3 regions of the Streptomyces sp. NPDC088097 genome follow, and region 1 is predicted to be linked to each of the others. Evidence: riboswitches for the same ligand, from Rfam matches in the RefSeq annotation. Region 1 holds a riboswitch; each other region holds the start of a gene.
The links. Region 1 has a riboswitch for cobalamin ahead of ACIOD1_RS00375 (energy-coupling factor ABC transporter permease). Riboswitches for the same ligand answer to the same signal wherever they lie in the genome.
Positions count from the first base shown of each region.

Region 2: linked by a shared signal. The riboswitch ahead of ACIOD1_RS08320 (ABC transporter substrate-binding protein) and the one ahead of ACIOD1_RS00375 (energy-coupling factor ABC transporter permease) in region 1 are both predicted to bind cobalamin.
Region 3: linked by a shared signal. The riboswitch ahead of ACIOD1_RS06225 (ribonucleoside triphosphate reductase) and the one ahead of ACIOD1_RS00375 (energy-coupling factor ABC transporter permease) in region 1 are both predicted to bind cobalamin.

Region 1 covers NZ_JBIUTJ010000001.1:86,112-88,361, reverse strand. The annotation lists gene cbiQ (cobalt ECF transporter T component CbiQ) at 1-265, opposite strand, end outside; gene ACIOD1_RS00380 (energy-coupling factor ABC transporter substrate-binding protein) at 269-655, opposite strand; gene ACIOD1_RS00375 (energy-coupling factor ABC transporter permease) at 655-1,353, opposite strand; cobalamin riboswitch at 1,382-1,577, opposite strand; gene ACIOD1_RS00370 (flavodoxin family protein) at 1,727-2,250, shown strand, end outside.
Region 2 covers NZ_JBIUTJ010000002.1:522,055-524,304, reverse strand. The annotation lists gene ACIOD1_RS08325 (iron ABC transporter permease) at 1-516, opposite strand, end outside; gene ACIOD1_RS08320 (ABC transporter substrate-binding protein) at 513-1,511, opposite strand; cobalamin riboswitch at 1,547-1,689, opposite strand; gene ACIOD1_RS08315 (GMC oxidoreductase) at 2,198-2,250, shown strand, end outside.
Region 3 covers NZ_JBIUTJ010000002.1:29,635-31,884, reverse strand. The annotation lists partial or broken gene ACIOD1_RS06225 (ribonucleoside triphosphate reductase) at 1-1,132, opposite strand, end outside; cobalamin riboswitch at 1,220-1,373, opposite strand; gene ACIOD1_RS06220 (endo-1,3-alpha-glucanase family glycosylhydrolase) at 1,438-2,250, opposite strand, start outside.

The DNA of each region.
Region 1 (2,250 bases):
CCGGGCCGCCGACCGACACCAGCAGCGGCAGCGCCCCGGTCACGCAGAAGCCCAGCGGGACCCGGAAGGCCCGCCACAGCTGCCGACCGGCGACCCCGGCCGGCCCGAGCAGCACGGTCAGGGTCGCGGCCGCCACCAGCGGACCGCCGGGCCAGGGCGGCAGGCACACGGCGCTGACCGTGAGCCCGAGCCCGAGCAGTGCCTTCTCCAGGGGGTGGCGGCCCCGCCAGCGGCTGGAGTGGGCCGCCACGTCGATGGGCAGCACCGGCTAGGCCTCCGGCGCGGCCGGGGCGGGGGCGCCGGCGACGGCCGTCCGGGCGGCGCCCGTGTCGGATGCGGCGTCGGCGGCCGCAGCGGCGGCGGCCCCTTGGCGGCGTCCCTTGCGCACGCCGAAGTAGTAGGCGAGCACGCCCGCGCCCAAGGCCGCCTGGAGGGCGAACAGCGCCGACTCGATCTCCCCGGAGGGGGGTTCGTACAGCGGGGAGAACCAGGGCTCGTAGTCGGGCTTCAGCTCGGTGATGGCCGTCTCCGCCTGCGCGTCCGCGCCGGCGAACGGCTCCTCCTTGCCGTCGCCCATGCCCAGCGCGAGCGGGAGCACGGCCAGCGCCGCGACCAGGAGCAGCAACAGGGTGTTGATCTTCGCGTTCCTCGACATCAGAGCGCCGCCTCCGTCTTCTCCTGCTTGCCGCCGGTGAGCCGGGCGACCCCGAGCCGGACCAGGTCGGACTTGCTGGACTGCATCAGCAGCCGCATCACGAGGACGGTCAGCAGCCCCTCGCTCACCGCGAGCGGGATCTGGGTGAGGGCGAAGATGCCCGCGAACTTCTCCAGCGAGCCGACGAAGCCGCTGCTCGCGTCGGGGAAGGCCAGCGCCAGCTGGACGGAGGTCACGCAGTAGGTGACCAGGTCGGCGAAGAAGGCGCCGAAGAAGACGGTCACCATCAGCGGCGCCCCGGACTTCCGCAGCAGCCGGTAGACGGCGTAGCCGGCCCAAGGCCCGGCGATGGCCATCGAGAAGACGTTCGCGCCGAGGGTGGTGAGCCCGCCGTGCGCCAGCAGCAGGGCCTGGAACAGCAGGGTGATCGTGCCGAGCACCGCCATGATGGGCGGCCGGAACAGGATGGCGCCGAGCCCCGTCCCCGTGGGGTGCGAGCAGCTGCCCGTCACCGAGGGGATCTTGAGCGCGGACAGGACGAAGGTGAACGCTCCGGACGCCCCGAGCAACAGGGTGCTCTCCGGGTGGGCCTTCACCTCGCGGGTGAGGGCGCGTACGCCGTGGACGACGAACGGGGCGGAAGCGGCGCCCCAGGCGACCGCGTGCAAGGGGGGCAGGAACCCCTCGGCTATATGCATGAGTAGAGAGACCTCTCCAGCACCTCGTGGATGGACGACGCGCCTCGGCCGGTCTCCTGGCTGACGGGTACTGATGCCCTGGCTCCGCCTTCCCGGGTCCGTGCGGTCTCCCGCGCGGGCCCAGTGGCTTCCCGCAGGAGTGGAGCCGGACTTCCCGATCACAGTGGCGAGGGCCGCGCCGGTTTTCCACCGGCTTCCCGAACACCAAGGCCCGTTGACCCTAGTCGGCCGCGCGTACGGGCACCAACCCGGCCCTCCCGGGGCGTCCGTGGCGGCAGGCCCCCCGTGGCTGCCGGCGCCCGTGACGGCCGGCCCTCGCCCGTGCGGGTGCGGTGCGGTGGCGGGGGCGGGCGGCGGTGGGCAGGGTGGGAGCGTGCCAGCAGACTCCCCGGACCCCCGGGCCTCGCAGGAGCCCTCGGGCCCCGACTACTCCGACCTCTCCGCCGTCTTCGTGAACTGCACGCTCAAACGGTCGCCCGAGACCAGCAACACCGAGGGGCTGATCGCCAAGAGCCGCGCCGTCATGGAGGCCGCGGGCGCCCGGACGGAGCTGATCCGGGCCGTCGACCACGACATCGCCACCGGTGTCTGGCCGGACATGACCGAGCACGGGTGGGAGAGCGACCAGTGGCCGGTCCTCTACAGCCGGATCATGGACGCCGACATCCTCGTGCTCTGCGGGCCCATCTGGCTGGGCGACAACAGCTCCGTCATGAAGCAGGTGATCGAGCGGCTCTACGCCTGCTCCTCGATCCTGAACGAGCAGGGCCAGTACGCCTACTACGGTCGGGTCGGCGGGGCGCTGATCACCGGGAACGAGGACGGCGTCAAGCACTGCGCCATGAACGTCCTCTACAGCCTCCAGCACCTCGGCTACGCGATCCCGCCGCAGGCCGA
Region 2 (2,250 bases), on a different contig from region 1:
CTGCACGGCGACGCCGGCCAGAACGAGGCGCCCGGTGGTCATGGTGCCACCGCGCCGGGCCAGCGCGTACACGGCGAGGAGCGCCGCCAGGGAACCGACGAAGGCGGCGAGCGGCACGCCCACGGCGGCCGCGATCCCGGCCGCTCCCGTGGCCGACCCGGCGGCCACGCCCGCCCCGGCCCCGAACACGATGACCAGCACTGCCCCGGCCGAGGCTCCGGAGGAGGCCCCGAGCAGGAAGGGGTCGGCGAGCCGGTTGCGCACGAGGGCCTGGAGCACGGCTCCGGCGACCGCGAGTCCGGCGCCGACGACCGCGCCGAGGAGCACGCGCGGCATCCGTACGTCCCAGACGATGGAGGCGAACGCCCCGCCCTTCGCCCCGCGTCCGGCGAGCAGGATGTCGACCACCCGGCCCGGTGCGATGCGTACGGGTCCCAGGGCCAGGCCCGCCACGGCCGAGGCGGCGAGGGCGACGGCGAGGAGGACGAGGACCGCGACGGTGTTCGGCCGCCTCACGCGGCGTCGGGGTGCAGTTGCCGGCCCAGGGACTCGACGGCCTCGGCGACGCGTACGCCGAGGACGGCCGAGGAGAGCGGGAGCACGACGAACCGGCGGTTCTTCACGGCGGGAACCTCGGCCAGGGCCGGGTCGTTCAACAGGCGCTGCTTCTTCGCCTCGACGGTGGTGCCGCCGTAGTCGTAGATGAGGACGACCTCGGGCTTGCGCTCGATGACCTTCTCCCACGACACGTCACCGAAGGTGTCCTGGAGGTCGGCGAAGACGTTCGTCCCCCCGGCCAGGGAGACGATCCGGTCGCCGATGCCCTTGCCGCCGGAGGTGAAGGCGGAGGCCTCGCCGGAGTCGTAGACGAAGACGGTCGGCTTGGCCTCGTCCTTCACCCGGGCGGTGACGGCGTCGACACGGCGTTGTTCGTCCGCGATGAGCGCCTCTCCGCGCTCGGGCACCCCGAAGGTCCGGGCGACCTCGGTGATCTCGGTCTTCAGCTGTTCGAGGCCCACCGGGCCGGAGGTGCAGTACTCCACGCTCAGCCGGGAGTCGATCCCGGAGGCGGTCAGCCCCGCGCGGTCGCGGCCCTGAGCCTTGTCGAAGGCGCTGGCGTAACCGCCGTACACGAAGTCGGGGTCGGCCGCGAGGAGCACCTCCTTGGAGGGGTACTCCTCGGCCAGCACCTTGATCTTGTCGTAGGCGGGGCGGTAGGCGGGCAGTACGGAGTCGTCGAGGTAGGCCGTGCCGGCCATCCGGTCCTGGAGCCCGAGGGCGAGCATGACCTCGGTGGCGTGCTGGTTCATGGTGACGGCGCGCTCGGGCGGCGCCTGATAGGTGCTGCTGACCCCGCAGTTGGTGACGGTGTACGGGAACCCGGGCGCGGCCCGCCCGTCGGCGGTGGCCCTCCCGGCTCCGGACGGGCCGCCGCACGCGACCAGCGGTATCAGGAGCGCGAGGGGAGCGAGGGGCAGGAACGAGCTCAGGGGTGCGCGGGAACGCGACATGGCGAGGCCTCTCCGGGGGATCCTCGTCCCCGGTCGAAGTGGAGAGGCGGCGCGTCAGTGTCTGACTCCCGGGGCCCCGCGCGGGCGGGTACCTCCGGTCACAGTGGCGGGACCGCACCGGATTCACACCGGTTTCCTGTCCTGCGCCGCCCGGGACAACCCGGCCAAGTCTGCCAGACGCGCACACCGGGAAGCGCGCCGCTCACGGGGCCGGTGCGCGGCGCGGGGCCGGTGCGCGGCGCGGGGCCGTGCCGACGGCCGCGGTCCGCGACGGCGAGACCTCGGCGGAGAGAATCGCCTGCGACCCGCCGGTCGTCGCGCCCGCGCGCCGGGCCCGCTGTCAGTGGCGGGGCCTAGCGTGGGCCCATCATCCGCGAGCAGTTCCCTGACTTGCGGGGGTGCTGCAGGGCTGCAGCCGTACGATCCCGCCCCACCGGCCCCCTCGGCTCCGCCAGGGGACAGCGCCCGGTGGGGCGGACGTGCGTCCGGGCCCGGCCGGAAGCAGGCAGCGCTCCCGCACCGGCACCGGCACCCGCACCCGCACCCGCCGAGAGCGCCAGGGGCGCAGGAGGAACCAGGGCCCCAGGAGGCGGAATCAGCCGGAAGTTACCTCGTCGTATGTAGTGACTTAGCTGACGCTCGACAGTAGAACTTGTTCCACTCCATCGGAGAGTGAGGAAGATCACATGAGTGACAAATCCCTGCACAGCAAGGTATCCAAGGGTGTCTCCCGACGCGG
Region 3 (2,250 bases), on a different contig from region 1:
TGATGTCGTCGGCGTCCGCGGTGAAGTTGCGGATCATCTCGTTGATCCCGTTGACCCCGATGGTGGAGAAGTGGTTGCGCAGGGTGCCGAGGTAGCGCTTGGTGTAGGGGAACAGGCCTCCGTCGATGAGGTCCTGCACGGTGACCCGCTTCAACTCCAGGCTGTCCCTGGCCAGCTCGCACAGCCGGTCCAGTTCGGCCATCAGGGCGTCCTCGTCGCCGGCGTAACGGTGGCCGAGGCGGGCGCAGTTGAGGGTGACCACGCCGAGGGATCCGGTCTGTTCGGCGCTCCCGAAGAGGCCGTTGCCGCGCTTGAGGAGTTCGGTGAGGTCGAGCTGGAGGCGGCAGCACATGGAGCGGATCATGTGGGGTCGCAGTGCGGAGTTGATGAAGTTCTGGAAGTACGGGAGCCCATACTTGGCGGTCATCGCGAAGAGCCGCTCCGCGTTCTCGCTCTCCCAGGGGAAGTCCGCGGTGATGTTGTAGGTGGGGATGGGAAAGGTGAACACCCGCCCCGTGGCGTCGCCTTCGGTCATGACCTCGATGTAGGCCCGGTTGAGGAGGTCCATCTCCGCCTGGAGGTCCCCGTAGGTGAAGTCCACCTCCTCGCCGCCGACGACGGGCACCTGGTCGCGCAGGTCCTCGGGGCAGGTCCAGTCGAAGGTGAGGTTGGTGAAGGGGGTCTGGGTGCCCCAGCGGGAGGGGACGTTGAGGTTGTGGACCAGCTCCTGGACGCACTGGCGGACCTGCTCCTACGTCAGCGCGTCGAGGCGGACGTAGGGCGCGAGGCAGGTGTCGAAGGAGGAGAAGGCCTGGGCCCCGGCCCATTCGTTCTGGAGGGTGCCCAGGAAGTTCACCATCTGACCGACGGCGGAGGACAGGTGCCGGGGCGGGGCGGAGTCGATCTGCCCGGGTATCCCGCCGAGTCCCTCGGTGAGCAGGGTGCGCAGGGACCAGCCGGCGCAGTAGCCGGAGAGCATGTCCAGGTCGTGGAGGTGGAGGTCGCCCTCGCGGTGGGCGCGGGCCACCTCGGGCGGGTAGACCTGCTCCAGCCAGTAGGTGGCGGTCAGTTTGCCCGCGGCGTTGAGGATGAGGCCGCCCAGCGAGTATCCCTGGTTGGCGTTGGCGTTCACCCGCCAGTCACGGCGTTCCAGGTATTCGGTCACGGTCTCTACGGCGTCGACGGACGTCACGGCAGCCCTCCCACGAGGCTTCGCACGGATGTGTGGATCGGCGCCGGCAGGTGTCGGACTCGCACGCCCGGGGGCGCGCTCACCGTTGCGGGGCAGTCCCGGATTCCCACCGGATTCCCTGTTGCCTCGGTCGGGGCGGACATGAGCGAGGCCCCGCCGAACCGGCAGGGCCAACACTACATATGGATGTGACCGCAAGCCGCGACCACTAGATATTGGGTGACCAAGGTCCTCGAAGGGAGGACTTAGGGCCTGCGTCCACTGCTCGCCGCGTAGTACTGGAGGTCCTGCACCTCGACCTTGCGGTCGACCGGATAGGGCAACTCCACCCCGGCCAGGGACCGGCCGCCCCGGACCACCGCCGCCGAACTGGTGCCCGGCCCCAGCGGCAGCAGGCGGGAGTGGACCCCGGCCGGGGCCTCGTGCTCGCCGTTGACGGAGCCGACGGTCGTACGGACGGTCCCGGACTCGGCGAGGAAGCTCAGCACCTCGACGGTGTCGCGGGGGGCGGCGCTGCCCTTGCGCGGGGACATCACCACCTTCTGGTCGCCGGACGGGTCGGCGGCGGCGAACTGGGTGCGGCCGGTGAGGTAGAGGGTGTCGCGGACGATCTCGGGCCATGCGCCGGTCTTGAAGCGGGTCAGGTAGTAGGAGGTGAGGTCCAGGTAGGTGTAGCCGTTGTGCAGGGACGGGGCGAACTGGCTGCCCTCGGAGTAGTCGTTCCAGGTGGTCAGTTGGACCCAGTCGGCGCCGTCGTCGATGGCGTGCGTCCAGGTGGAGCGCAGGGTGGCGGTGTTGCCGGCCTCGTCGTAGATCCCCTGGTTGGGGCGGGCGTCCTGGACCGACACCGGCTGCATCCAGATCTTGCCGAGGTCGTGGGCGCGCCGGGCGTCGCGGGCGGCTCCCTCCTGGCCGACGTAGCTGCGGCTGCCCCATTCGGAGAACCCGTAACTGATGGGCGCGAAGGACTCGTTGTTGGCCCCGTAGTCGAGGAAGAGTGGGACCAGCGCGGTACGGACCTGGTACTTCGACGTGAGCACTTCCATGAACCGGCTCCA